DNA from 4 places in the Sporacetigenium sp. TC11 genome. Region 1 is predicted to be linked to each of the others. Evidence: riboswitches for the same ligand, from Rfam matches in the RefSeq annotation. Region 1 holds a riboswitch; each other region holds the start of a gene.
What was found. A riboswitch is a leader RNA that binds a small molecule or an ion and turns the genes downstream of it on or off. The one in region 1 is predicted to bind lysine.
Positions count from the first base shown of each region.

Region 1 (7,626 bases):
TGTTTTAGCTGAGTTGAAATTCCTTAAGTGTGTATGTCCCTCCTGAAAGTCTTTCTTTCTATTATAAGCTATATATCCCCCTTTTATATGAAAGATTATAAATTCTTTTTTTTCATATATCTTATTAAACATTTATTAAAATCACATCCCTTTTAAGAGATTCATGTATTACTTGGATATATTTGTTTCTTACTATATATAATATTTAACTTGCTATAAAATGTTTTTAAAAGTTTGAAATTTTAATAAATTATTTAATCACAAATAAAAAAGTCTAGGATTTAAAATCCTAGACTTTATTTTTTACTATCTTTTATTTGTATATCATTCAGATTATTAGATTTTTTATTTTCGGTGTAATTTATTAATTCAGATACTGTTACAAACTTATATCCTCTCTTTTTCATCTCAGGAATAAATATTCTCAAAGCTTGAACAGTTGGATTAGGATGTATAGTACCATAATCATGAAGAACTAATATATCTCCATTTGTAACTTTATCTAATATAACATTTGCTATTTTGTTTGATGATGTTGTGGACCAATCTTTTGCATCTAGCGTAGACCATAACACTATTTTATAGTTATGCTTTTTTGACAATTCTACAATATTTTTATTATAGCTTCCATAAGGTGGTCTAAATAATGTAGTTTTTTTTCCTGTTTTATTATAGATAATACTTTCTGTTTTTAATAATTCTTGTTCTAATTGAGTTTTATTTATTGACTTTATGTCCGGGTGACTAAAAGTATGATTTCCTATTTCATGACCTTCTTTAGTAGCTCTTATTACAGCTTCTGGATACCATTGTACGTGTTTCCCTGCAACGAAAAACGTAGCTTTTACTTCATATTCTTTAAGAACATCTAATATTTGATTAGTTTCTTTTGGATGTGGTCCATCATCAAATGTAATAGCTATGATTTTTTCATTTCTTGGACCATTTTTTATTATTAAATTATCATTATCCTGGGAATATATATTTGTCCTTTGGATAGCAAACAATAATAGTGCAGCTAATATTATTGGTGTGAATAAAAGTATTTGTTTTTTTCTGCCCATAATTATGTCTCCTTTTACTATAAATTTATCTTAAGTTAGTGTAAAAATTTTGAGTATAATATATCTTATAATTCCCTCCAAATTCTACTCCTACACCTAATTTTTCATAGTTATTTAGGATATTTTTTCTATGTCCTTCAGAATTCATCCAGGCTTCATGTGCAAATATAGCACTTGTTTGACCTGCAGCTATATTTTCTCCAGCCGATTTATAATTTATATTTTCTTTTTTCATTCTATCAAAAGGATCTTGACCCTTTAGATTAATATGGTCAAAAAAATTATTTTGTTTCATATCCAAACTATGTTTTCTAGAACTAGCTTGAGCTTTACTGTCATATTTTACTCTTGATAAATTATATCTGTCTCTTACACTATTCGTTAAGTCTATAACTTCCTTTTCAAAACTCTCTTTTAAATCATCACTATATTCTGGATATATATCTTTTAATTTATCCTCTATAGTCTTATCTATTATTTGATAAGACGTTATCTTATGATTATTATAAATATCATAAAACACTGTTACATACATATGTTTAAATTCTAAAACATCGTACTCTCCTTTTGAACTTATTATAAACCTAGTATATCCTTTTTTCTTATATTCTAAAGGTTCATAATTACTTAAAATATATGTTCTATCTTTATTAAGATCTATATTCTCTATTGAATTTGACTTTAATGAATTAGTATATAATGCTACAACTTTTCCATTATCAATACCAACCATTGCAAATTTATTTTTATATTGATTATATACATACCAATTAAATCCATATTCACTTAGATCTATTCTTGAAGGATTTCCTATTGCTGATATAACTTTACTTTCTATGTCTCCTAAGTTTATTTTATCAAAATTATCTATTTTCGTATTCAATGTACTTGACTGTACAACAGGTTCTACTTGATTTATATCCTCATCTAATTTATTTTGATTTGATTTAATTGTATATTTATCTTTTAATAATTCTTCTTTTATTAAATCTATATTTTCTCCTAATAATATAGCATTATCTACGCTCTCATTATAAATATCTTTAAAATCTACGTTAGTATAAACATTCAATATATAAATTAATATAATAAAGAATGCAATTTTTTTCATAAAAACCACTTCCTGTCCAAATATTCATTTATTACCTAATTATATACACTTAAGTGTATATATATACCTTATAAATGAGTAAGGAACAGTATATGTAATTTTTATTTTCCATTTACCTTTGAATTTACAAACCACCCCATAATTATTATTCCTAAAGTTGATTCTATTCCTATTAATATTCTAGCTGCGTTAGTTAAAGGAACAATGTCTCCATATCCTAAGGTAGTTATAGTGACCATGCTTAAATACAACATTCTAGGAAAGTATAATTTAAATCTAGCTATGGAATTTTCTTTATTTCTACTAGGCAATCCATCTGTATTATTTATAAATTCATTTATATTTTTTTCTAATTTATTTGATAATTTAAGTCCTATAAGTTCTTTTTTTATGTTATTCCCTTGTACATAAAATATTTGAGAAAAATTTATATTTTTCAGTTCTGGTATATAAGTAGTATTATCTTTAAAACTAACTCTTCCTAATCTATAAACATGGTCCCCTTTGGCAAATTTATCTTCTCTGTTAACTTTAAAATAAAAGGTAGTTGTATATTTCGTTTCAAAATCTGACATATTTCTAATAAGGACAGATATATCAAAAATTAATTCATCTACGTTTAAATTTATTTTTTTTACTTCTAAGTCATCTATGCAAAATATCCAGTTTTTATTTTCATCTAAGTATATAACACTGGATTTATAATATTCTCTAAAATTTTCAGTTATAGAGGTGTTTATTTCACTTTCTATTACCATTAGTTCTTCATTTAATATGTTCTCATATTTTGAAGTGGAATGATAAAACTGGTTTACTATACTAGTATAGGTAATGGCAAAAAATAATACAGTAAGCAGATATAAAAATATAAACTTAATAGATATCTTTGTATTATTAGTGAATTTATATTTCATAAGATATCCCCCTAAAATTACTTATTTATTATCAAAATTCAAATAAAAAATGACTATATTTATACTTATGTTAAATATAGTCATTTTAATTTATATAAAATATATTTATTTAATTTTTATATTTTAGTATTTATCTATTTTGTCCATTATTACTTGTAATTTACTAGCTTGAGAACCACATTCTTCTGCGAAATCTTTAAACATTGAAGCTACTTTCTTATCTTCTACTTGTTTTGAATATGTTTCATAGTCACGTACATTCTCCTGAGCATCTAATAATTTTTTCATAACTATATCGCGAGTGTTCATTTGCATAGTTTCTCTACCTCCTGTATTTTTGTTATTATTTTTTACATACAAGGTAATTATTATACATTTATAAAATACAAAATTAAAAACTATTTTTAAATAAAAAAAATAATTAATTTCAAAAGCTCGCCAAAAGCGAGCTCTATATGTTCTTTATGTTGTTTATTATATTTTCTCTTTCTTTTAGCTCATTATGTGCTTGTTTTAAAGTAATAGATTCAAAAGCTATTGTATCTCCTGGCTTTGCTTGGGCTATTTTGTACAAATCGACAGATATAACATTAGCTATTTTTGCATATCCTCCTGTTGTTTGTCTATCTACCATCATTATTATAGGTTGACCATCGTTTGTTACCTGTATAGACCCTAATGTTATTCCTTCTGATATTATATCTCCATTGTATATATGGTTTATAATAGGCCCTTGAAGCCTCACTCCCATCCTATCGGATTTTTCTGTAACAATATATTCTTCATTTAAAAATGAAGCTATTCCTCCTTCTGTAAAATAATCATATTGAGGTCCCATTATAACCCTTACATTATGTTTATTAGTTTCATTTATATAAGACATTATATATTGCTTAGGTATAGATTTTTTATTTCCTTGTATACCACTATTTAATATTGTCAATACATCTTTACTTTTAAGGCAACTTCCTAAAACACCGTTACATTTATACCTTGTTAATACAGACCTACTATTTAAAAATTTATTGATGTTTATGCTTCCATTAAAAGCTATATAAGCCCTACATCCGCTTTTTAAATTATTAAAGCTAAGTATATCTCCTTTATTAACATTTATACTTTCCCACATATTTATCTCTTCGTTATTTATACAGGGTGATAAGTTTCCACCAGTTATAGCTATAGTCATGTTATCTATAAATTCTATAGTTGGACCTATCATGGTTATTTCAAGTACAGCTTCATCTTCTTCATTATCTACTAATATATTAGCAGTTCTATAGGAGAATATATCCATAACTCCACCTTCTGGTATTCCATACTTTTGATATCCTATACGCCCACTATCTTGTACAGTAGTAAAAAACCCTGGATTCACTATTTTAACTCTTCCCATTTTTTACACCTCCTCATTTTGAGTAGATTTTATACTCATAAGTTCTTTTTTCTATTTTTTCTTCTATTTTTTTATATTCGATTTCTGTTATAGGTTTAAATTTCACATAATCTCCCTGATTTAGAATAATTATAGGGTTCCTATTCGGATCAAATAGTTTAAGAGGAGTCTTACCTATTATTTGCCATGTACTCGGCGAATCAACAGTATATATTCCAGTTTGTACCCCTCCAATACCTATAGATCCAGAACTTATATTATTTCTTACTTTTTTGTATTTCGGTACAGTTATACTATTTTCTACCTTTCCTAAATACGGAAATCCAAAAGTAAATCCCAACATATATATATAATATTCTTTAGATGAATGAATATCTATAACATTTTGTACACTTAATCCATTGTGTTTCGCTACGTTTTCTATATCAATGCCAACTTCTCTGCCGTATAAAACAGGTACTTCTACTACATTCGGTTTAGGAATATTTATATGTTCTATTGTTTTTTCTAAATATTTAATCTCATTTTGTAATTTTATTATATCTATTACTATAGGATTATATATTACTAGAAGTGATCTGTATGAAGGTATCATTTCTACTATGCCTTTTATGTCGCTTAAATTTATAGCTATCATCATAGACCTTACTTGAGTACCTATTTTTTCACTTATTTTGTTTTCGAATTCAATTATTAATCCTCTGTCGCCTGATAAAAGATACTTAGTTTTAGTTACCATAGTATACCCCCTAAAATTCAAGCTATTACCTATAATTATTCACAAATATATTTGTTTATGTATATTCTGTATAGGTATAGATATCAATTTTCATAAAAAATATTAGAATATTCATAAATTCAAGTATTAATTTATAAAAGCATTAATTTTGCACAGAATATTATACTTCAAGTCTGCATTCAATAAGTCCTATTATTAAATATCCTATTAACACTTCTATATTGTAGCGTTTTGGCATATTTGCAACGAATATTTTTCTACTTTTACAATTTTTCGACTTTTTGTGATTATTTTCTACAATTTTATCTTGCCTATTTACATTTTTTAAATTTCTGTTATAATATGATTCATACCAAATAACCGAATATAAAACTAAGATAGAGGCGCATTACCAAATAGTATTATTGTGGAGTTAAGCACTATGAAGCAATATGAAAGGTGTTAATGCCGAAATGTATAAATGATGCTTTGAGTTTATATGTTGGGGTTGTATATAATATGTACAGTCCTGTCACAAGGAAACTTGTGGAGAGCTATCTTCAGATTATTGCATTAGATTTTATATCTAAACTAAAGCAAAGTCTAGGAGTAGTAGCATATCCATGTCTTATTACTTCTAGGCTTTTTTGTTGGTCTATTTTAGTCATCTATTCTTTTATTTAAATAATATTCTAGAGAATTGGAGGAAAAGTTTCATGACAAACACTAAGAAAAAAATGGGTTTAGTAATGGCAACAGCACTTGTTGTTGGAAATATGGTTGGTTCTGGTATATTTATGTTGCCTGCATCATTGGCATCTCAAGCTTCAATTTCAGCAACACTTATGGCCTGGGTTATAACAGGTCTTGGGTCTATACTTTTAGCTCTTTCATTCGGGAAGCTAAGTTCTAGATTCCCAAAAACTGGAGGACCTTATGAATATACAAAGCTTGCATTTGGTGAATTTACTGGATTTTTGAATGCATGGCTTTACTATAATGGATCTTGGATAGGAAATGCTGCGATAATATTAACATTAACTAGTTATGCTTCACTTGTATTTCCGATACTTTCTGATAATCCGTTAGTTTCATTTATATTTGGTTCTGCTATACTATGGATACTTACATTCCTTAATGTACTTGGAGCAAGAGAAGCTGGCAAGTGGCAAACTGCTTCAACTGTATTTAAAGTAGTATTATTTGCTGGATTTATTATAGTTGCTTTATTTAATTTTGATGCTTCTAACTTATATACATCTAATGCTTCAGCTTCTACGGGATTTGGTGGTCTTCCACTAGCTATAGCAACTACATTATGGGCATTTGTTGGACTTGAATCATCAACAGTTTCTGCAGGAGAAATAGAAAATCCTCAAAGAAATGTTAGATTAAGTACTATATACGGAATAATAATTACTATAGCTATATATTTATTGGTTTCAATTGCTGCTATGGGTGCTATGCCTCAAGATAAACTAGCTTCAAGTTCAGCTCCTATATCAGATATATTAGGTTTAATACTTGGAAGTAAAGCTGGTATAATAGTTTCTATATCTATAGTTATTGCTACACTTGGTAGTATTATAGGATGGATATTGACTACTGCAAATATAGCTTATGCTGCTGCGATTGATGGTGTTTTCCCAAAGATATTTGCCAAAACACATCCAAAATATAATACACCTTATATGGCATTAATAATATCTAGTATATTAACTAACTTATTATTATTAATGAATTTCCAAGGAGGATTAGTTTCAGCATTTAACTTCGCTATGTTATTAGCTACATTATCATATCTTCCAATATATGCAATGACTGCAGTAGCTGACATAATGTTAACAGGCAAAAATGTTAAAAATGTTACTACTTTTATAATAACAAGTATCGTACCTCTTTTAGGCTTTGTATACGCTTGCTATACTATATATGGTACTGGTGCAGAAACAGTTTTATGGGGCTTTATGTTAATGTTAATAGGTATGCCGTTTTATGTATATAACAAACTTAAAAATCAAAATTCAAAAACTCATATAAACAAAAAGAAAGCTGCTTAGCAGCTTCTTTTTATTTATAAGTATATTATAACTTATTCGTTCTATAGAAGTTATAATATACTTCTGATAAGCTTGGGCAATGAAACTGCTACAAAAACAAAAATAAAGAAGGCATTATACCTTCTTTAGATGTAAAGACAAAAATGTTATATACTTTGAATTATATATTCGATAATAAAACATTAATCCCTTCAATAATTCTAAAATTTCGAAAATTCATCTAATGTATTATTATTTTACTTCCTCTAGGAACATTATCATATATCCATTTTGCGTTTTCCGTAGCTAACCTTATACAACCATGGCTTAATTCTTGCCCTAACCTTCCATCTATAACATATTTTCCTGCAACATCATATAATA
Region 1 is NZ_JBYVNY010000002.1:394,687-402,312, reverse strand. It holds gene ACUSRV_RS04950 (hypothetical protein) at 1-132, opposite strand, end outside; gene ACUSRV_RS04945 (polysaccharide deacetylase family protein) at 297-1,064, opposite strand; gene ACUSRV_RS04940 (CAP domain-containing protein) at 1,090-2,175, opposite strand; gene ACUSRV_RS04935 (potassium channel family protein) at 2,277-3,089, opposite strand; gene ACUSRV_RS04930 (hypothetical protein) at 3,213-3,404, opposite strand; gene ACUSRV_RS04925 (5-oxoprolinase subunit C family protein) at 3,541-4,485, opposite strand; gene pxpB (5-oxoprolinase subunit PxpB) at 4,499-5,224, opposite strand; lysine riboswitch at 5,595-5,768, shown strand; gene ACUSRV_RS04915 (amino acid permease) at 5,920-7,263, shown strand; gene ACUSRV_RS04910 (L,D-transpeptidase) at 7,484-7,626, opposite strand, start outside.

Region 2 (7,626 bases), on a different contig from region 1:
AAAAGACCCAAGAAATAATAAGTTTTTTTATATTGGTAAAGGGATTAGAAATAGGGCCTTTTCTCATATAGAAGAAGCATTTAGAGGAAGAGGAAAGAAAATCGACAAGATAAGTACCATTCAAAATATAATAAGTGATGGTTATGAATTAGAACCTATAATTATAAGACATGGTCTAGATGAGGAAACGGCTTTTGAGATTGAATCAGCGCTAATAGACTGTTTTGGATTGGAGAATTTAGCTAATATTAAAGCAGGCCACAAATCAAATGATAGAGGTTTAATGAGTGCAACTGATATAAAATCAAAATACGATGCAGAAAAACTTATAGTAGATGATACTAAGATATTGTTAGTATGCATAAATGGAAGTTATAAAAAAGATATGTCAGAAGAAGAATTATATAAAATAACAAGGGGAAATTGGAAGTGTTCAATAGATAGAGTTAAACAATGTAGCTATGTATTTGGAGTATATCGTGGACTTGTAAAAACGGTATATGTTCCTGAAAGATGGCATAATATTCAAGATAAAAAATGCATGAAAAGATATTTTGAAGGATATGTGCCTGAAAACTCAAAGGACTTTATAAACAAAGATGTATCTAAGTATATTCCGAAAAATCAATGGAGTTTTAAATATATAAATTAAAAAAAGTTCATATTGGCCTCTTATTCAAATATAGGTAAAGTTATACAGAATAAGTTTAATTTATTAATATAATAATATATTTGAAGTCTAAATTAGGAGGTCACAAAATGATAAAAAAACTAACAGCACTAGGATTAATTACAATGAGCTTAGTTTTTGCTGGGTGCGATAGAAGAGGCAATGATGATGTAAACCCAGATCCTGAAGAAAACAATACAACTAGCCGTATAGAAAAGAAAATAGAAAAATAGATTAAAAGGAGTTGCTTTATAAAAAAAAGTAACTCCTTTTAAATTTTTATAGGATTTATTATTTACATTTTTAATATACTTTTCTTAGCTACATAAACTAATAAATAAAAAATTATATATAATATAATAAAGTGAATAGAAGGAATTAGAGTATTGATATAGAAACCTGTCCATTGGGATATATATTATCAAGGGGGATACAATATGGACTCTTTTAGAGATAATCGAAGTTTTATGAAAAGTGGATTTGATATTCCTGAACGTGAATTCGTTTCAGATCAAGAACGTGGTTTGCCAGCACCACCTGTTGATAAAGCAATTGATAGCAATTTTAAAATTATTGAACTTCCAGCTGTAGATAAGAATATTATTAAACAAAGTGACTTATACTCTTGCCTTAATAACCGTAGAAGTAGACGGAATTATACTGATATGCCAATTACATTAGAAGAGTTATCGTTTTTGTTATGGTCGACTCAAGGTGTGCAAAGAGTTATACCTGCATATAAAAAGACAGGTCATATAACATTGCGTCCGGTTCCTTCTGCAGGGGGCAGACATACATATGAGACATATCTTGCAGTTAATAATGTAGAAGGATTAGAAAAAGGTATTTATATTTATTTGCCATTAGAACATAAACTTGCATTTTGTCATTCTGAAGATAATTTGCCACATAAACTTACATATGCTTACGGTGGTGAAAATTATCAAGATGAAGCTATATGGTTGGGAAAAGCACCTGTTGTATTCTTATGGTCGTGCATTCCATATCGTGGAGAATGGAGATATCATTGTGAAGCCCACCGATTAATGCTTTTAGATATTGGCCATGTATGTCAAAATTTATATTTAGCATGTGAGGGCATTGGATTTGGCACTTGTGCAATTGCAGGGTATGTCCAAGAAGCTTTTGACGATCTTCTTCGTATAAATGGAGAAAATGAATACGTTGTTTATATTTCTGCTGTGGGCAAATTAAAATAATAATATAAGGAGATATTTTCATGAAGAATATACAAAGGCCTTGGATAAAACTTAAAGAGTTTATTGACCATGAGGATTACGAGTTGATAAATAAACTTCAAGAGGAATGTATAAATAAAGATCAAACAGCCCTAAAACTTGAACTCGATTATAAACTGGCAGTTTCTTCTGAAAGTAAAAATACAAGCATTGGAAATTTAAATGAATTTATGTATTTTGACGGAGAGTCTCTTATTGGATATATTGGAACGTGTAGATTTGGAGGACCTATAGAAGCAAATGGTATGGTACATCCTGAATACAGGGGCCAAGGTGTGTTTAAGACATTAAGTGATTTAGTTATTGAAGATTGGAAGAAAAGAAATTCCGGGTGTATGCTTCTACTAAGTGATAGAAAGTCAAATTCTGGGCAGAAATTTATAAAAGAAATTGGAGCACAGTACAGACACTCAGAATATGAAATGTATCTTAAAAAAGATAACTTAGAACTACTTCAAAGTAAATTTGGTGAAATCACCTTTAGAAAAGCAACAAATGCAGATGCGATTGAGATTGCTAGACAAAATACAATTTATTTTAATGGCGAATTTGATGCTGAACAAGATATAATATTACCTGAAGAGGAAGAAAAGAGAGGAATGACTATATATCTGGCAGAAATAGACCAAAATATTGTTGGAAAGGTTCATATTCAATTGCATTCTGGAATCGGTGGAATTTATGGATTAGGTGTATTATCTGAGTATCGTGGGAAGGGATATGGAAGATCAATTTTAATGATGGCTATAGAAAAATTAAAAGAGGCCGATGCAAGTGAAATTATGCTTCAAGTGGCTGCTGAAAACTCTAATGCTCTCAATTTATATAAGTCCTGTGGCTTCATAGAAACATCGACAATGGATTATTATGAAATTAGATAATGAGTTGATTATTTATTGTGTAATTAATGTATGTAAATAAGCTAATAAGTTTAAAATAAAACTTATTAGCTTTTATTGTTTAATTCTGTTACACTTAAATGATATGAATAAAAGAAAGAGGTGTTTGTCATAAATAATTATAAGACAAAAGAAAATAAGTATGAAACTCAAGGTTCAGTTACCCTTATTACAATACTTAATAAAAAGAATGCTGAGTTTGTGGCTAAAATAGATACTGAAGATCTAGAAAAAGTTCAAGCTATAGGAGATTGGTTTGCTGAATGGCACAAAGATTTTAATAGCTACTTAGTTCAAAACTTAACTGTAAATAAAGCAAATAAGAAAATGAAAGGTACTAAGAGAAACCTTCAATCTGTAATATTAGACACGAAAGCTCCAATCAAGCATATAAATGGAGACACATTAGACAACAGAAAATCTAACTTAGAAATTGTAAATCCAAAAGAAAAAAATGAATATGAAGTTATAGACGATGAAACTATAGCAGTAATATTAAAAGATAAATACGGTAAGCCTCAAGCAAAAGCTTTAATATCATCTGAAGACTTAGATGAATTAGTAAACGACAATTATACATGGGTTTATCATAAGGGTTATAGACAAGCTCAAGTTATAGCTCATACTCCAAATGGTAAAATTCGCATGGAAGATGTTATAATGAAGCCAGGTGAAGAAGAAAGAGTTCATCATATAAACCTAAATCCATTGGATAACAGAAAAAAGAATTTAGAAAATAAAATAATTGAAAATGAAAATTCAGAAAGTGAAAATGAAGTTGAATAATTAAAAATATTTTCTGAAAATTTCGATTAAAAATTCAAAAATACAATTGACAATATATGGATTAAAATATATAATGAAAACAAGAAATAGTATGAAAGTTATAAACAAGATTAAAAAAGTAAAAATTTTAACATAAATAGAGGTGCAGGGGGAAGGGTAGCTTTTAGATGTTAAGGATAAGAACATCCGATACTGAAAGTGAATGGTTTCTTTGCCGAAAGAATATATTTGTTCTTGAGTATGTTCTTGGGTATAGAGCAGAAGTGCCCTATAACTGCCATAGATTGTTATGGAGAGCTATTTATGTAGTGAAAAGAAAAATTTTCATTGCATAAATAGCTTTTTTTATGCATATATATTTGTATAAGTACGAGCTAATTAATTTTTAATCGATTTCCAAAAATTTACATAAAAAGCCAAAAATGGGATTGACAATAATTAGTCAAAGATATACAATCAAATCAAGAATATTATAAACATTATAAATAAAGGCAAAATTAAAAATTGGCATAAATAGAGGTGCAAGGAAAAGGGTAACTTTTAGATGTTAAGGATAAGAACGTCCGATACTAAAAGCGAATGGTTTCTTTGCCGAAAGAATATATTTGTTCTTAAGTATGTTCTTGGGTATAGAGCAGAAATGCCCTATAACTGCCATAAGATATTATGGAGAGCTATTTATGTAGTGAAAAGAAGGATTTTCATTACATTTATAGCTTTTTTCTATTGTAGAAAAAAGCACTGAAAATCTTTCAGTGCCTTTTATTTATAAACATTAATAATAGAAGACAATAAAAAAGGGGGAATAACAATGGAATTTTGTTTTTCAAAAGAGCATAATATGCTCCAAAAAATGTATAAGGAATTTGCAGATAAAGAGGTAAAGCCTTTTGCCCATGAGGTAGATGAAAAGGAAGAATTTCCTATAAAAACTGTTAAAAAATTAGCAAAGTATGGCTTTATGGGAATACCTTTTCCTAAGGAATATGGAGGTCAAGGTGCAGATAATTTAGCTTATGCTATGGCGGTAGAAGAATTATCTAAGGTTTGTGGAACTACTGGGGTAATAGTTTCTGCTCATACTTCATTATGTGCAGCACCTATTTATGAATTTGGAACAGAGGCTCAAAAACAAAAATATTTAACTCCGCTAGCAAAGGGAGAAAAATTAGGGGCATTTGGATTAACTGAACCTAATGCAGGAACTGATGCTGCTGGTCAACAAACTATAGCAGTTTTAGATGGAGATGAATACATAATAAATGGTTCTAAGATATTTATAACTAATGCAGGATATGCAGATACTTACATAGTTATGGCAATGACAGATAAAAGTAAAGGGACAAAGGGTATATCAGCATTCATAGTTGAAAAAGGAACTGAAGGATTTAGCATAGGAAAACAAGAGCACAAACTTGGAATAAAGGGTTCTGCAACTTGTGAACTTATATTTGAAAACTGTAGAATTCCAAAAGAAAACTTACTTGGAAAAGAAGGTAAGGGATTTGGTATTGCTATGAAAACACTAGACGGTGGACGTATAGGAATAGCAGCTCAAGCATTAGGTATAGCTCAAGGAGCAATAGATGAAACTGTTTCTTATGTAAAAGAAAGAAGACAATTTGGAAAACCTATATCATATTTCCAAAATACGCAATTCCAGGTTGCAGATATGAGTACAAAAACTGAAGCAGCAAGAATGCTTGTTTACAAGGCTGCTAAGACTAAAGACCTAGGGGTAACTTTCTCTAAAGAAGCTGCAATGGCAAAATTATATGCTTCAGAAACAGCAATGGAAGTTACAACAAAGGCAGTACAGTTACATGGTGGATACGGATATACAAGAGAATATCCAGTAGAGAGAATGATGAGAGATGCAAAGATAACAGAAATATATGAAGGAACTTCAGAAGTTCAAAGAATGGTTATAGCGGCTAACGTACTTAAATAAACAGGGGGGATTAAACATGAATATAGTTGTTTGTATAAAACAAGTACCAGATACTACAGAAGTTAGACTTGATCCTAAAACAGGAACATTAATAAGAGATGGGATACCAAGTATTATAAATCCAGATGATAAGAGTGGACTTGAAGCAGCTCTAAGATTAAAAGATGAAATTGGAGCAAATATTACAGTAATTACAATGGGGCCACCACAAGCTGAAGAAGCATTAAGAGAAGCATTTGCAATGGGTGTAGATAGAGCAATACTTTTAACTGATAGAGCATTTGCAGGTGCAGATACATGGGCTACATCAAGTACAATAGCAGGAGCACTTAAAAAATTAGATTACGATTTAATAATAGCTGGAAGACAGGCAATAGATGGAGATACAGCACAAGTTGGACCTCAAATAGCAGAACATTTACAAATACCTCATGTAAGTTATGTTGAGGATTTAGATATATATGAAAAAGATATTATATTAAAAAGAGTATTTGAAGATGGATATCACAAAATAAAGGTTAAAACTCCATGTCTTATAACTACATTAAAGGAAATGAATGAACCTAGATACATGAGTGTAGGGGGCATATTTGATGCTTATAGAGAAAAGCAAGTAGAGATATGGACTGTAAATGATATAGAAGTTGACATGGCAAATATGGGTCTTAAAGGTTCTCCTACTAAAGTTAAAAAATCATTTACTAAGGGAGCAAAGAGTGCTGGAAAAGTATTTGAAGTAGATGCAAAAGAGGGAGCAAAAATAATAGTTGAAAAACTAAAGGAAAAATACATTATATAACTTAGGGGGGATCTTAATATGAGTATTTCAGAATATAAAGGTGTTTGGGTTTTCGTAGAGCAAAGAGGTAAAAAAGTTCAAAATGTATCAATAGAACTTTTAGGAAAAGGAAGAGAGATAGCAGATAAATTAAATTCAAAACTTACAGCAGTAATATTAGGCCATGACATAAAAGATAAAGCAAAAGATCTTATATCATACGGAGCAGATGATGTAGTTGTAGTAGATGATAAGGCACTTGATATATATATGACAGAGCCTTATACGAAAGCACTTACAATTCTTATAAATGATAAAAAGCCTGAAGCTATGTTAATAGGAGCAACTGCAATAGGAAGAGACTTAGCTCCTAGAGTTTCTGCTAGAGTACATACAGGACTTACAGCAGACTGTACTTCACTTGATATAGATGAAGAAAACAATAATTTACTTATGACAAGACCAGCATTTGGTGGAAACATAATGGCTACAATAGTTTGCCCAGATTACAGACCACAAATGACTACAGTAAGACCAGGGGTAATGCAAAAGCTTGCTAAAGATGAAAGTAGAGAAGGTAATATTGAAGAATACATAATAGAATTTACAAAAGAAGATATGAATGTTGAAATACTTGAAGTTGTAAAAGAAGAAAAGCAAAAGGTTAATATTGAAGAAGCTAATATATTAGTTTCTGGAGGTAGAGGAGTTGGAACTAAAGAAAACTTCGAAGCTCTTGAAGAACTTGCACAAAACCTTGGGGGAATAGTATCTGCTTCTCGTGCTATGGTAGATGCAGGAGTTATAGATAGCGCAAGACAAGTAGGTCAAACAGGTAAAACAGTAAGACCGGATCTTTACATAGCTTGTGGTATTTCCGGGGCAATACAGCACGTAGCTGGAATGGAAGAATCTGAATTTATAATAGCTATAAATAAAAATCTATCTGCACCAATATTTGAAGTAGCTGATGTTGGAATAGTAGGAGATGTAAATAAAGTAATACCAGCTCTTATAGAAGAATTAAAATTAGCAAAAGAAAGTGAAGAAGTGGCTGCAACTGTTTAAAAAATAGAGGGGGGTATTAATATGAAAGCAGTTATACGAATGAGAATGAGTATGCATGATGCACACTATGGTGGAAATTTAGTTGATGGAGCTAAGATGCTTAACTTATTTGGTGACGTAGCAACAGAACTTTTAATTATAAATGATGGAGATGAAGGACTTTTTAGAGCATACGACTCTGTTGAATTTTTAGCTCCAGTATATGCAGGTGATTA
Region 2 is NZ_JBYVNY010000008.1:78,697-86,322, reverse strand. It holds gene ACUSRV_RS12175 (LEM-3-like GIY-YIG domain-containing protein) at 1-652, shown strand, start outside; gene ACUSRV_RS12170 (hypothetical protein) at 760-903, shown strand; gene ACUSRV_RS12165 (SagB/ThcOx family dehydrogenase) at 1,108-1,890, shown strand; gene ACUSRV_RS12160 (GNAT family N-acetyltransferase) at 1,911-2,810, shown strand; gene ACUSRV_RS12155 (hypothetical protein) at 2,931-3,614, shown strand; lysine riboswitch at 3,744-3,922, shown strand; lysine riboswitch at 4,121-4,299, shown strand; gene ACUSRV_RS12150 (acyl-CoA dehydrogenase) at 4,426-5,565, shown strand; gene ACUSRV_RS12145 (electron transfer flavoprotein subunit beta) at 5,582-6,364, shown strand; gene ACUSRV_RS12140 (electron transfer flavoprotein subunit alpha/FixB family protein) at 6,383-7,411, shown strand; gene kal (3-aminobutyryl-CoA ammonia lyase) at 7,433-7,626, shown strand, end outside.
Region 2: linked by a shared signal. The riboswitch ahead of ACUSRV_RS12150 (acyl-CoA dehydrogenase) and the one ahead of ACUSRV_RS04915 (amino acid permease) in region 1 are both predicted to bind lysine.

Region 3 (7,626 bases), on a different contig from region 1:
ATTCGCTCATATCAACTATGTTTAGCGGAAGAACTGGCATTGCATATTTTTCTTCTAGACCTCTCTTTAACTCTAATGTTTCTTCTCTTTCTGGATATAAAGTATTTAATACTATAGCAAATGGCTTATTTAGAGACTTTAATTCGCTTATTACTCTTTCTTCTGGATATACGTAGTTTCTTCTTTCTATTCCCGTTACAGTCCCATCAGTTATAATAACAATTCCTATTGTTGAATGGTCTCTTATAACTTTTTTAGTTCCTATTTCAGCTGCCTTTTCAAATGGCATAGCTTCACTAGACCATGGAGTTGAAACTAGTCTTTGTCTTCCATCTTCTTCGTGACCTAATGCTCCATCAACTATGTATCCTACACAGTCAATCATTCTAACCTTCATAGATACATTGTCTCTTATTTTTATTTCTGCACCATCAGCTGGAACAAACTTAGGTTCAACAGTCATTATAGTCTTTCCTGAACCACTTTGTGGTATTTCGTCTAAAGCTCTTTCTTTTTTGTACTCGTTATCCATATTTGGAAGAACCAAAGTTTCCATAAACTTTCTGATAAAAGTAGATTTCCCTGTTCTTACAGGTCCAACTACACCTATGTATATATCGCCCTGGGTTCTTCTAGCTATATCTTCATATATGTTGTTCATCCTTATCCCTCCTGCATATAATTTCTTATTAAATTATATTTAGGGGGAAATGTTATTATTACAACTTTATATGATAAAGCTTAAAATAAGTACAAATTATTTCTCCCCCAAATAATACATAATAATATATATGCAAGCCTGTAACATTAAATACACCATACTATAAAATATATTTATAGTTCAAATGTATCATGTAGATAATTAACAGATTTTATCATATCAGATTCTTTTACTAAACAAGATATTGTCATCTCAGAATCCGATGTTTGAAGGAGTTCTATATTATTATTAGATAATACCATTACAATTCTTGCCATAACCCCTGGAACATCAGATATTTTACTTCCTATTATAGTAACCTTTGAACATTTTTGTGTTATTTCATACTCTATATTATATTTTTCTAATATGTTATTTACTATTTTCGTATTTGTAGCATCTATTATAAATGCCTTTTCTTTTATGAAGAAATTTATCATATCTATAGTTACATTATTTTTTTCCATTTCATTTAATATACTTATAAAATCTTCTTCTTTATATTTTCTTATTATGACTTGTGTAAATCCAGTTTGGTGAGCTATTGAAGTTACTAAGCTACTTTCTTCATATGTTACAAAATTTTCAAACTTAGGTCTTATGCCGCTTATTACTGTACCTTCATGTTCTAAGTTCATAGTGTTTTTTACTTTTATAGTTATATTTCCACTTTTTGCTATATCAACAGCTCTAGGGTGTATAACCTTTGCACCCTTATCTGCCATTTGAAATACCTCATCGTAATTTATATGTTTTAACACTTTAGCTGAAGGTTGTATTCTTGGATCAGCAGTCATTATACCGTCTACATCGGTATAAATCTCAACAACATCACAATTTAGGGCTTTCCCTACAGCTACAGCAGAGGTATCGCTTCCGCCTCTGCCTAAAGTAGTAATTTCTCCATCTTCTGTTATACCTTGAAATCCTGCAACTACAACGACTTTCCCTTCTGAAAGTTCTTTATATATTCTATCTGGTCTTATGTCTATTATTCTGCTATCTCCATATACTCCATTTGTTATTATTCCAGCTTGTCCTCCTGTTAAAAATACTGCATCTATTCCTTTGCTGTTTAATAAGTTAACAAATATAGATCCAGATATAACTTCTCCGCAATGCATTATCATATCTAATTCTCTTTTTGGTAAATCTTCATTCACGTTTTGGCATAATCCAACTAAAGTATCAGTTGCATATGGATCACCTTTTCTTCCCATTGCTGATACAACTATAACTACATCGTATCCATCATTTTTATAATTTTGTATTATATCACTTACCATATTCATTCTTTCCTGAGATTGTACTGATGTTCCACCAAATTTTTGCACTATTATATTCATTTATATATCCTCCTCGATGTCTTATAAATAAAAAAGAGCTTAAAGATAAAAATAACTATCTTTAAGCTCTAGAAATACTAATTCAAAACAAAAATAAGTATCTAAAAACTTAAGACAGCTCCCCACAAATATTATATATTCGTGACAGTTTTGTATATATTATATACAACCCCAACATATAAACTTAAAGCATCATTTATACATTTCGGCGTTGGCACCTTTCCCACTATATCATCGTGCTTAGCTCCACAGTAGTACTATTTGAAAACGCGACCTCTATCTTATTCTCTTATTTATTATTAAATTTTTATTTAAAAATTATTATAACATAAAAACTAGGCTATTAAAAGCCTAGTCTATCATTAACTATTTCTTCCATTTCATGTGTTTTATTTCTCATCATAAGTCCTATAACAGCTTCATTTGCATTTACTCCGTCATGAAGTACAGAATATATTGCATTAGTTATAGGCATATCTATATTAAGCTTCTTAGATACATCATAAGCTACCTCAGTAGCAGTTATACCTTCTACTACCATTTTTACTGTCGCCAAAGTTTCTTCCAAACTCTTTCCTTGTCCTATAAGAATTCCAGCTCTTCTATTTCTACTATGCATACTAGTACATGTAACTATTAAATCACCTATACCAGACAATCCAGAAAATGTATTAGGCTCAGCTCCCATAGCTACACCTAGCCTAGCTACTTCTCTTATTCCTCTAGTCATAAGAGCAGCTTTTGTATTGTCACCATATCCTAATCCATCACATACACCTGCTCCAAATGCTATTATGTTTTTTAATGCTCCACCAAGTTCTACTCCAATGACATCAGGATTTGTATAAACTCTAAATTTTGGAGTCATAAATGCATCTTGTACAAGTTCTGCATCTTTTATGTTATGTGATGCTGCAACTACTGTAGTAGGTATGTCTTTTCCAACTTCTTCTGCATGTGAAGGTCCTGATAATACAACATATTTATTATTTGGAAGTTCTTCTTTAACAACTTCAGACATTCTAAGCCCTGTTCCTTTTTCAAGTCCCTTAGCTACATCAACCAAAACTTGATTGTCATTTATTATTCCTTTTATGTTTTGGCATACAGATCTTACAGCTTGAGATGGCACAGCAAGAACTACTAATACACTATCTTTTATAGCCTCTTTTATATCAGTAGTAACATTTATATTACTAGGTATTACAACACCTGGAAGATAATCTATATTTTCTCTAGTTGTATTTATTTTATCACATTGTTCTTCACTTAAAGTCCAAAGAGATACATTATATCCTTTTTTACCTAGAACAAGTGCAAGGGCAGTCCCCCAACTTCCAGAACCCAATACACACATTTTTTCCATTATTAACACCTACCTAAATAATTTATTTAGAAATATTTTTCTTTTCCCCTAATTTTCTTTCTGTACCATTTTTAAGTCTTTTTATATTTTCTCTATGGGTGTATAAAGCAATTGCTGTAAGTATAAATCCAACTATAGCAGCTTTATTGTTTCCTATAATAACCATCGCTACAGGAAAACATGTAATCCCTAGTATTGAACCTAATGACACGTATTTTGATCTATACATAATCAAAATACTTATAGCTAAACAAATTAAAGCATAAATAGGATATATTGCAAGCATAGTACCAAGAGATGTTGCAACTCCCTTTCCACCTCTAAATCCAAGAAGTGCTGGCCAGTTATGTCCTAGAACAACAAATACAGCACCTACATAAGCTCCATCTAAAGGCTGTAGTCCATACCTACCTGCTAAATAGCGTCCTATAACCACTGCTATACTTCCCTTTAGTATATCTCCAATAAAGGCTATAGCAGCAGCTTTTTTCCCAAGTGTTCTTAAAACATTTGTAGCTCCAGCATTTCCAGAACCTTGTGTTCTTATGTCTACATTAGCAACTTTTCTGCCTACTATATAAGAAGTAGATATGTTGCCTAGAAAATAAGATATTAAGGCAATAATAATATAAGTTATCACTGTATTCCCCCCTATAAGTTATTATTCTATCTCTTCTTGTCTTTTTCCTTGTATGAAAATTGTATAGATGTTCCTTCAAATCCAAAATTCTCTCTTATTTTATTTTCTAAATATCTTTGATAAGAGAAGTGAGTTAATTGTGTATCATTTATAAATAAAGTAAATCTAGGTGGTTTTACTCCCGTTTGAGTAGCATAGTATATCTTAAGTCTCTTACCTTTATCTGAAGGTGGTTGATTAAGAAGTACCGCTTCACCTATAACGTCATTTAATACTGAAGTTGAAATTCTCTTATTTTGTTCTTCTGATACAAAGTTTACAGTATCTAATATTTTAGCCATTCTTTGATTAGTTTTAGCTGATACGAATATTACTGGTGCATACATCATAAATGGGAATTTCTCTTTTATAGTTTTAGTATATAAACTCATAGTTTTATCATTTTTTTCTATTAAGTCCCACTTGTTTACAACAAATATACAGCCTTTCCCTTCATCATGAGCTAGACCTGCAACCTTTGTATCTTGTTCTGTAACTCCTTCAGTAGCATCTATAACTATTAAAACTATATCTGCTCTATCTACAGCAGATATTGATCTTATAGCACTGTATTTTTCTATATTTTCATGTATTTTACTCTTTTTTCTAAGTCCTGCTGTATCTATTAGTAAATACTTACGATCTCCTTGTTCAAAGTAAGTATCTATTGCATCTCTCGTAGTACCTGCTATAGGACTAACTATAACTCTTTCTTCTCCTAATATATTGTTTAATATAGAAGATTTACCTGCATTAGGCTTACCAACTATAGATACATTTACTACATCTTCGTCATACTCTGTCTCTAATCCTCTTGGGAAGTTTTCTACAACTTCATCTAATAAATCTCCTATTCCCAATCCATTAACACTTGATATAGGAACTACATTACCAAATCCCAACTCATAGAAATCGTACACATTATCATTAAATTTTTGATTATCGATTTTGTTTACAACTAATATTACAGGTCTATTAGTTTTTCTTAGTATTTGAGCTACTTCTTTATCATCTGGTGTAATACCTGTTTTTCCGTCAACTACAAATAGTATTACATGGGCCATTTCCATAGCCAACATAGCTTGATTTCTCATTTGAGATAATATAATATCTTCACTTTCAGGTTCTATCCCACCTGTATCTATTAAAGTATAATATTTATTAAGCCATTCACCTTCTGCAAATATTCTATCTCTTGTTACTCCAGGAGTATCTTCTACTATTGATATCCTCTTTCCTGCTAATTTATTAAATAGTGTGGATTTCCCAACATTTGGTCTTCCAACTACCGCTACTATAGGTCTACTCATTTTCATTCTCCTTTTTTATTTCAAAAGTTTATCTATAAAATCTTTTGCTTCAACTTTACAAGGCACTACGTCTATGTTTAGTTTTTTTGATAATCCTTCTAAAGTTATATCATCTAAAAATACTTCTTCATCAGCTTTTAACATACTTCTTGGTATAAATAAATTTTCTCCTAAGTCTTTATCTTTAAGTTGACTTACAATGTCACTTGCTGTTATTAGACCTGAAACAGTTATTGTTTCTCCAAAAAATACATTGTCTATTTTATATACTACTATGTCTAGTCCACTTATATTATTCATTATATAACTTGCTATTTTCTTCATAAATTCATAAGATGAAGATCCTGTTGCTATGGAAACTTTTTTGTTGCTTTTTAATTTATTCTTTGGTAAATTTTTTATATACTCATGAACTTCAGACTCAAACTTGCACATAAGTCCTACTCCGTTTTCCAATTGAATAAATCCTTCATACTCATCATAATCTAACAGCTTTTCATCACCTATTATATAAAACTCGTCGGATAAAAATACGAATCTAGTTCCTAACTTGTTTAAATACATAGATTGAATTTCTCTGATTTGATTTATAAGTTCTTTTGAAGATTTTTTATTAAATATATCCAGTTCAAATAGTCCTTCTCTATGTTTTGTAAGTCCCACTGGAACTACTGCGGCACTATTAACGTAAGGATAAAAATGTGATAAATCCTCTAGTGTTCTATTTAATTCATCTTTGTCGTTTACTCCAGGGCATAAAACTATTTGACAATTCATTTCTATATTGGCATCATATAGTTTTTTCATTGTATCATATAATTTTCCTGCATTTTTATTACTCAACATTTTAACTCTAAGTTCTGGGTTTGTAGTATGAACTGATATGTTTATAGGGCTTATTCTATACTTTATTATGTTGTTTATATCTTCATCAGTCATATTCGTCAAAGTTATAAAATTTCCTTGTAAGAAAGAAAGTCTTGAATCGTCATCCTTAAAGTAAAGAGTGTCTCTCATTCCTTTAGGTAGTTGGTCTATAAAACAAAACATACATTTATTTCTACAACTCTTTGCTTTATCTATTATAGGATTCGAAAATTCTATACCTAAATCTTCGTCATAGTCTTTTTCTATTTCATATATGTATATTTCTCTATTGATTTTTTGTATTTCAACTTCTAAGTATTCATCGCTTATTAAGAATTTATATTCTATAATATCTTGAATTCTTTGACCATTTATACTTATAAGTACATCTCCAACTTCTATTCCAATTTCCTCTGCAATACTATTATTATAAACCTTACTTATTACATTATTAATACTTTTTACATTAACTTCCATTTATCTCACCACACCTATTTTAATGTATCAAGTTATAATACCACGTTTTGACATAAATCGTCAATGAGTAGGCATTTATATACTAAAAGGTACCTTAAAGGTACCTTTTAAATTAGTGCTTAACTATCATAAGAGTTCCATTTAAAGCATCATGAACCATTCCGCCCATAGTTTTTGATATTATTAAAGCTCTATTTTGTAATTCTTCTTGATTTTCTGCATAAAATACTGGGTATGCTGCACTTTTCATATTCTTATCCATAGTTATTATGGCCAGTACAGCTTCTGTTATACCTATATTTATACCCATTAAGAAGCACTTCCTTTCTTATTTGTATTGTATTTTTTCAGTGCAATATTTTTACCTTTCGCAGTTTCAAGAACAGGAGCGCTTTTAACTGCTTCTATAAGTTTATCCATATCTTTTTTTAGAGGAACAAATGGCATTACCATACTTTGATCATTTGGGTCTCTTCTTATTAATGGCGTAAAGTCTGGTTCATCAGCATCTCTAAAAACTCCCATTCTTATATATGCAGTGTGGGCTATAGCCTGCCTTTGTCCTGGATTATTTATGATTCCTGCCTTTACATAATCTCCATCTTTAGGTATTATTCTAATAGCTAATCCTTCTTCTAAAAATCTTTGTTTTGAAGATTCAAGTCCTATATTACTTATTACTACGTCATCTACCTTTATTAGTGGACCATCAAAATTTATTTTAGCGGGAACTACATCTGCTATATCTCCTAAACTTTGTCGTTGAGTCACTTTTTTTAATATAAGAGCTAATGCAACTCCAATTATTGCTCCTAATGTTATACTTATACCTTCAGTCATATGAAACTCTACTGTTGCAAATCTATACACAAAACCTGTCA
Region 3 is NZ_JBYVNY010000001.1:424,273-431,898, forward strand. It holds gene spoIVA (stage IV sporulation protein A) at 1-661, opposite strand, end outside; gene dapG (aspartate kinase) at 835-2,046, opposite strand; lysine riboswitch at 2,154-2,333, opposite strand; gene ACUSRV_RS02090 (NAD(P)H-dependent glycerol-3-phosphate dehydrogenase) at 2,390-3,412, opposite strand; gene plsY (glycerol-3-phosphate 1-O-acyltransferase PlsY) at 3,435-4,052, opposite strand; gene der (ribosome biogenesis GTPase Der) at 4,079-5,407, opposite strand; gene ACUSRV_RS02105 (DUF512 domain-containing protein) at 5,417-6,745, opposite strand; gene ACUSRV_RS02110 (capping complex subunit for YIEGIA) at 6,858-7,055, opposite strand; gene ACUSRV_RS02115 (YIEGIA family protein) at 7,055-7,626, opposite strand, start outside.
Region 3: linked by a shared signal. The riboswitch ahead of dapG (aspartate kinase) and the one ahead of ACUSRV_RS04915 (amino acid permease) in region 1 are both predicted to bind lysine.

Region 4 (7,626 bases), 140 kb from region 1:
CATTTTCTCCCCTCCTATTTTTAAAATTATACAAAGCATATGATAATTTTTATTTATTGATAATAATTATCATTATCTTTAATGAAATAATATCACATTTATTACCATATGTAAATACTTTTTGTTTATAATATTTTTTTCCCAAACAAAAAAGAGGTGCAAAATTTAGTTTCGCACCTCTTTTTTAACTCACTATAAATATAGATTTCTATTTCTAGCCTCTTAAGTCTTCCATTAATTTAGTTTTTTCCGCTGTTTTAGCATCTTTCATCTTAATTATCTTAGCAGGAGATCCCGCTACTACAGCTCCTTCAGGAACATCTTCAGTTACAACAGCTCCTGCTGCTACAACTGCTCCTTTCCCTATTTTTACACCTTCTAATATAACTGCATTAGCTCCTATTAAAACTTCATCTTCTACAATAACTGGACTAGCTGAAGGGGGTTCAAGTACACCTGCAACAACAGCACCTGCACCAAGGTGAACATTCTTACCTAAAGTTCCTCTTGCACCCACTACTGCATTCATATCAACCATAGTTCCTTCGCCTATTTCAGCCCCTATATTAAGTACTGCTCCCATCATTATAACAGCATTCTTTCCTATTGATACCATATCTCTTATAATTGCACCAGGTTCAATTCTAGCATTTTCATTAAGGTAATTATACATAGGTATAGCTGAATTTCTTCTATCAAACTCTATATGATAATCTACTATACTATCTTTATTTTCTTCTAACACTACTGTTATATCCTCGTGACCTCCAATTAATACATAAGAACCTTCAACTCCAAATATTTTTACATTTTCATAATTCTCATCTTTTAATTCTCCATTTAAGTACACTTTAACAGGTGTTTTTTTTGTAGATTCTTTTATAAACTTTGCTATTTCATATGGATCTGTCATTTTCATCATTAGTCGATACCCTCCAAAATTATAAACTTACTATATCTTTCATATTGTAATATCCATTTTCTTTATTTACAATAAACTTTGCAGCTTTCATTGAACCTTGCGCAAATATCTCCTTTGATGAAGCTATATGATTTATTTCTACAACCTCATCTTTCCCAGCAAATATAACAGAGTGGTCCCCTACTATTGTTCCACCTCTTACAGCATGAATTCCTATTTCGCCTTCTTTTCTTTTTGCATCTACTCCATGTCTTCCATAATTAAACTCAGCGCTTGATAAAACATTTTTAATTTCATTAGCTATCATTAAAGCAGTACCACTAGGAGCATCTACTTTTTTATTATGGTGTTTTTCAACTATTTCTATGTCAAAATTAGTTAAGGCCTTAGCAGCTACTTCAACTAATTTTAACAATAAATTAACTCCAAGTGACATGTTAGAGCTGTGAAATATAGGAACTTCATTAGAAGTTTCTTTTATCATATCAAGTTCTTCATCGCTGTATCCAGTTGTTGCAATTACCATAGGAGTTTTTGTATTTTTAGAATAAGTTAACAAATCTTTTAGACTTTCAGGATTTGAAAAGTCAATAATAACGTCTGCTTTTTCTTTAATATCTAATATACTTGAATATATAGGATAAGTTATATTTTCAGCTTGAAACTTAGATACTCCTGCAAGTAATTCAAAATCTTTGTCTTCATTTATTGAGTCTGTTAAGACTTTTCCCATTTTTCCAAGGGAACCATTAACGATAACTTTAATCATATGTTTCTCCTAACTATACAATAATTTATACTAGTTTAAATCCATAATTAATTAATTCTTTTTTTAGAACCTCTAAGTTACATTCACTCATTTCAACAAGAGGAAGTCTAAGCTCACCCATTTCAAATTCTAATAAATTCATAGCTGTTTTAACTGGAATAGGGTTTACTTCTATAAATAAAGCATCTATTAAAGGTTTCATATCAAGTTGTAACTTTCTAGAACCTTCAATATCACCTTCAAAATACTTAGAGACTAAATCATGTGTATCTTTAGGGCATATATTTGCAACTACTGAAATCACTCCAACTCCACCTAAAGATAAAAGAGGTAAAATCATATCGTCATTTCCTGAGTATATTGCAAAACCTTCTGGAACTAATCTTCCCATTTCAGCAACTTGTGCTATATCTCCACTAGCTTCTTTTATTGCTATTATATTTTTTATCTTAGCTAGTTCAACAAGAGTTGATGGTTGTATATTAACTCCTGTTCTACCTGGTACATTATAAGCTATTATAGGTATATTTACTGAGCTTGCAATAGCTTCAAAGTGAGCTATTACGCCCCTTTGAGTGGACTTGTTATAATATGGTGTTATTACTAAAAGACCATCAACTCCATATTCTTCCGCTTTTTGACTTAAGTGTATTGAATGAGCAGTATTATTTGAACCTGTTCCTGCTATTACAGGAATTCTTTTATTAGTTTTTTCAACTACATATTTTATTACTTGAAGTTGTTCTTCGTCACTCATTGTAGATGCTTCTCCAGTAGTGCCACAAACGATTAAAGCATCTGTATTGTTTTCTATATGATATTCTACAACTTCTCCAAGCTTTTCAAAATTTACCTTACCATCCTTAAAAGGAGTAACTAAAGCAACCCCAGATCCTTTAAATAACATAAAAATCATCCCTTCTATACTAAATTATATTTTAATAAAAGCTCAGCTATTTGAACTGTATTAGTTGCAGCACCTTTTCTTATGTTGTCAGCAACTACCCACATATTAATACCATTATCTAAACTAAAATCTCTTCTAATTCTTCCAACATATACCTCATCTTTTCCTTCAACATTCAATGCTAGTGGATACTCATTTTTATCTAGATTATCAACTACTACTACTCCTTCAGTATTTCTTAAAATGTTGAATACTTCTTCAATTTCAAATTCTTTTTCAAACTCTACATTTATAGATTCACTATGTCCATAAAATACTGGAACCCTTACTGTTGTAGCTGTTACTTTAAGATCGTAATCGTTTAATATTTTTTTAGTTTCTTCTATCATTTTCATTTCTTCTTTAGTATAGCCATTGTCCATGAATACATCTATATGAGGTATACAGTTATAAGCTATCGGATGAGGATACAGTTTATTTTCATTTCCTTTTACCCCTTCTTGTAGATCTGTAATACCTTTAACTCCAGATCCAGCAACTGCTTGATATGTTGAATACACTATTCTTTTGATTTTAAATCTATCATGCAAAGCCTTTAGTGGAACTACTGCTTGAATAGTTGAGCAGTTAGGATTAGCTATTATTCCATTGTGGTTTTTTACTTCCTCTGGGTTAACCTCAGGAACTACTAGAGGAATATCCTTATCCATTCTCCAAGCACTACTATTGTCTACAGCAATAACTCCTTTTTCTCTAGCAATAGGTGCATATTTTTTACTAATATCTCCCCCTGCTGAAAATAGAGCAATGTCGATCCCCTTATCAAATGAATTTTCATTTAGTTCTTCAATTATGTAGTCCTTACCCTTAAATTGAACAGTTTCCCCAGCGGATTTTTTTGATGCAAGTAAATATAAATTTTCTATAGGAAAATCTCTTTCTTCTAGAACTTTTAAAAATGTTCTTCCTACCATACCAGTGGCACCTACTATTGCTACATTTACTTTTTTCATACCAATCACCTCAACAAATTTTTTAAAATTACTTTTTGATATTAAAAAACAGCCATGAGCAAAAGGTTCTCATGACTGTTTTATATAAAAAAATACAATTTTATACAAAGCAAATCCCTTTTGCCCCAACATGATATAGCGCGCGTTTAGAAAACTGGGCGGTAATCTAAAAACAGTACTATGCTTATTAAACATAGTCCCAACACATAAAATTTATGCATTTCGGCGGTTGCACCTTTCCTATACAGTACTCTTTACTCCCGCGGCCTCTATATCATATTGTTTATATTATTAACTTGTTTTTCTATTATTAATAGCAATCTTAACAAGTATTACAGTAATAGTCAATAATATTTCTCAAAATAATATTAATTTATTATTTTATAATTTTAGTCTTCTATATTTTCCCCTATATTATAAGCTTTTCTAAGTAATTTATCATTATGTCTAGTAGAATCTTTTTCAAATGCCTTAGTAGATATAATAGTCTTATGTATTTCAAGTCCCATACCTTTTAAGTGCTTAGCTGTATATCTAAAATAATTTCCAAATATAAAAGAAAATGGAGCTGCTTGTGAATATACCATTATAAGCTTTTTCTTTCCAAACCTTGGAGTATGACTTACTTTATCTATTTCTGTTAAAGGGTAAAATCTATCTAATAATAACTTTGTTTGCGCTGATACTTGGCAGATATATACAGGTGAACCTATTATAATATAATCCGCATTTTTTACATCTTCATAAACTTCAGTCATATCATCTTTGATAATACAACTATTGTGTTTTCTACAATAAAGACATCCCTGACACCCTTTTATATTCATATCATTTAAATAATAAATTTTACTTTTTACATTATTTTTAGCAGACCCATTTATTACTTCTTGAACTAATGTATCTATATTTCCATTTTTTCTCGGGCTTCCTACAAAAGCCACTACATTTGCCATATATATTCCCCCTACTTCATGTCTTTATTAAAATATTCTAAGTTTGAATATACTCTCTTTAAATAAGATTCAAATTTAACTATCTCTTCATTAGTAAATCCTTTGTAATATATATTTCCCATAGTTTTTACTACTTCTTCATATTCAGAAACTATATCGTCAGACTTCTTATTAAGAGAAATCAATGTCTTTCTTTTATCCTCAGTACTTATTTCTTTATTTATATATCCACCCTCTTCTAACCTATCTAACATACTTGTAAGAGTTGATTTTCCTAGTGATAACTCATTTCCTAAATCATTTATAGCTATCTGTCCTTTTTTATTTAATACAAATAATATTTTGCCCTGAGCATTATTTATCTCTTTTACTTTTTTAGATTTTAATAACCTGGTGAACAATCTTCCAGACAAGAAGTTTATTTTACTTATTAATAACCCACCTAATCTACCTTCAGTCAATATTATCACCCTTTCTAACTTATTATATAGTACTATATAGTACCATCTTAGTCAAATTCATTTTATCTTCTAAATATAACAAATGAATCTGCAAGATTATAAATCTACAAAAAATAAAAGTACTTATGAATTTTTATACTCATAAGTACTTTTCATAACTTCATATATCAAATTATAAAACAACTAAAATAAACTACGTCCGAAAATAACTAATAAAACAACTATAGCTATAATTATAAAGAATATAAATTTTGAAATATTACCTGATACATTTGATATTTTACCAAAGCCGAATAATCCAGCTATTACTGAGATTACTAAAAAAATCAAAGCCCATTTAAGCATTAAAATCACTCCTTTATTTGATGATTTGTTAACTTCTTAATGGTATATTTGTATTTATTTTTAACTATAAATAATATTTTTAGTCTAAAATTTTATAATAATATTTTGAATTTAGACACACAAAAAGCCTGCCTCTTAAATGATCTTAAAAATCATTTTGAGACAGACCAAATATTTATCTATTTATTTGGAGTGAATGTGCAGTATCCAACTTTATCACAATCGTCTTTCATTTTTTCCCATGCTTCTTTTTCAGTTATAGATTCCATAGCTGTTGGATAAAGTATATAGTTTTCTTTAAATATATGATCTCTTAAGTGGAATACTATATACTTAGCTGCTTCATCTAATTTTTCTTTAAACTCAGCAAAGTCCATTTCTGAAACTTTTTCTGCCAATTCTTTTATTGTATGTTTTCTTTCTCTTAAATCATCATGTTCCATTCTCATTATTCTAGTTGGTCCTGTTATTTGTCTATTTTCCATTGCTATAAACAATACATCTTCTTCTCTTTTGTGATGTGGCTCTGCACCTAGTAAGTTTTCTGCTAATTCTCCTAATCTATTAAATATAGGATCTTCTTTGTATGAATCCATTTTTTGAATGTGTATATTTGCTTCATCAAGTTCTGATAGGAATTTTAGTATTTCATCATGTTCAATTATTAATGTATGAAGAACGTGACCTTCTTCAACTTGAGCTCTAAGTTTTTCAAGTTCATCTTTTAATACTTCCATGTGTATATCACATAAATGTCTTAAATCTTCAGGTTTCATGCCTTCTTCAATTAGCTTTTGCTCAGCCATTGATAATTCTAGTGGATTTATGTCAGCTACTAATTCAAGTGCTATTTTTCTGTTTTCTTCAGTTGCACCTTCAATGTTTAATTTTTTTAATATTGCTGCTAATTTATCTATTTTTTTCATATAAAACACCCCTTATTTTTATATTTTAAATTTATTTAAATTTGATAATTTTATTATACAAATAATTTGCTTTTAATTCTGTGACTGAAATCAAACTGTGTAAATTTATTTGTATTAATGTTGTGACCTTATCTATAATCAAATTATAATAAAATCAAAAAATAAAAGGCGTATCCTACGTTACATAATAAAATACTAGACAAAATACCATTAAATATCACTTATTACTTTATGACAACTTCTTTTGTTATATTCCCTAGTTATAGCCTTGGAGTTGCAAGTTTTAACACATTCTCCGCATAATATACATTCAATGTTTTCCATATTATCTGTTTTAACCATCGTTGATACATCTAAACTCATAGGACATACCTTGTTACATTTTTTACATCCTATACAATTATCTTTGTGTGAATACATGTTTAATGAGGTTAGATTTATTTTGTTTTTTATCTTAGTCCCTAATATATTTAAAATAGACATAGGACAAATATATCTACATGTTGCTCTTTTTCCTAAAAATATAGGAAGTATTGAAAGTAATACTACAATTACCAAATATCCTATAAACTTTTGTACATTATCTACTGAAATAAACTTTTCTGTTAAATAAAGTAAATCTATATTAAAGTTGCCTATATTTTTAGCAAATATAATTACTATTGTACCTAACCACACTATCCCAATTACATGTTTGGTTTTTTTAAGCCAATAAACTTCTTTTAGTGGCTTTTTTTCACAGAAATCTATTATCATTTGTAGCCCTCCATATGGACATACATAAGAACAAAATGCCCTTCCCATAAACAAGGAACTAACAAGCATAAACATCCAAAGGAAAAAAGCTCCCCCTAAAACATTATTTACTAAACCATCTATTATCAAATAAGGTGAAAAGTAATTAAGTGTAACTATCAGTGTCAAAAACATAATAAACAAACACATTTTTCTATAATTTTTCATATAAATCTCCCCAATTTATTTTTATAATAATATCATAGGTAAAAATGCTACAAGGTTATTTAACATATGCGCTACTATTGGAGCTGATAACTTACCAGTATAATCATAAGCAAATGCAAAAACTGCCCCTAACATAGTATATACTGGAAGCAATACTATATCTTGAGATAATGAACCTTGAAAAACACTCATTATTAAATGTACGCTTCCAAATATTAATGATGATACCACATAAGCTAGTATTCTATTTTTATGAAATACACTTCTAAATATAACAAATCTAAATATAATCTCTTCCATAATAGGAGCAAATATTACTACTGCAATAAATTGAGTATACGGAGAATCTTGTATCATATTATTAATG
Region 4 is NZ_JBYVNY010000002.1:538,404-546,029, forward strand. It holds gene ACUSRV_RS05630 (DUF3793 family protein) at 1-3, opposite strand, end outside; gene dapD (2,3,4,5-tetrahydropyridine-2,6-dicarboxylate N-acetyltransferase) at 215-922, opposite strand; gene dapB (4-hydroxy-tetrahydrodipicolinate reductase) at 942-1,691, opposite strand; gene dapA (4-hydroxy-tetrahydrodipicolinate synthase) at 1,717-2,598, opposite strand; gene ACUSRV_RS05650 (aspartate-semialdehyde dehydrogenase) at 2,613-3,611, opposite strand; lysine riboswitch at 3,740-3,891, opposite strand; gene ACUSRV_RS05655 (flavodoxin family protein) at 4,001-4,564, opposite strand; gene ACUSRV_RS05660 (MarR family winged helix-turn-helix transcriptional regulator) at 4,576-5,025, opposite strand; gene ACUSRV_RS05665 (DUF1328 domain-containing protein) at 5,209-5,370, opposite strand; gene ACUSRV_RS05670 (DUF438 domain-containing protein) at 5,550-6,296, opposite strand; gene ACUSRV_RS05675 (4Fe-4S binding protein) at 6,507-7,259, opposite strand; gene ACUSRV_RS05680 (CPBP family intramembrane glutamic endopeptidase) at 7,281-7,626, opposite strand, start outside.
Region 4: linked by a shared signal. The riboswitch ahead of ACUSRV_RS05650 (aspartate-semialdehyde dehydrogenase) and the one ahead of ACUSRV_RS04915 (amino acid permease) in region 1 are both predicted to bind lysine.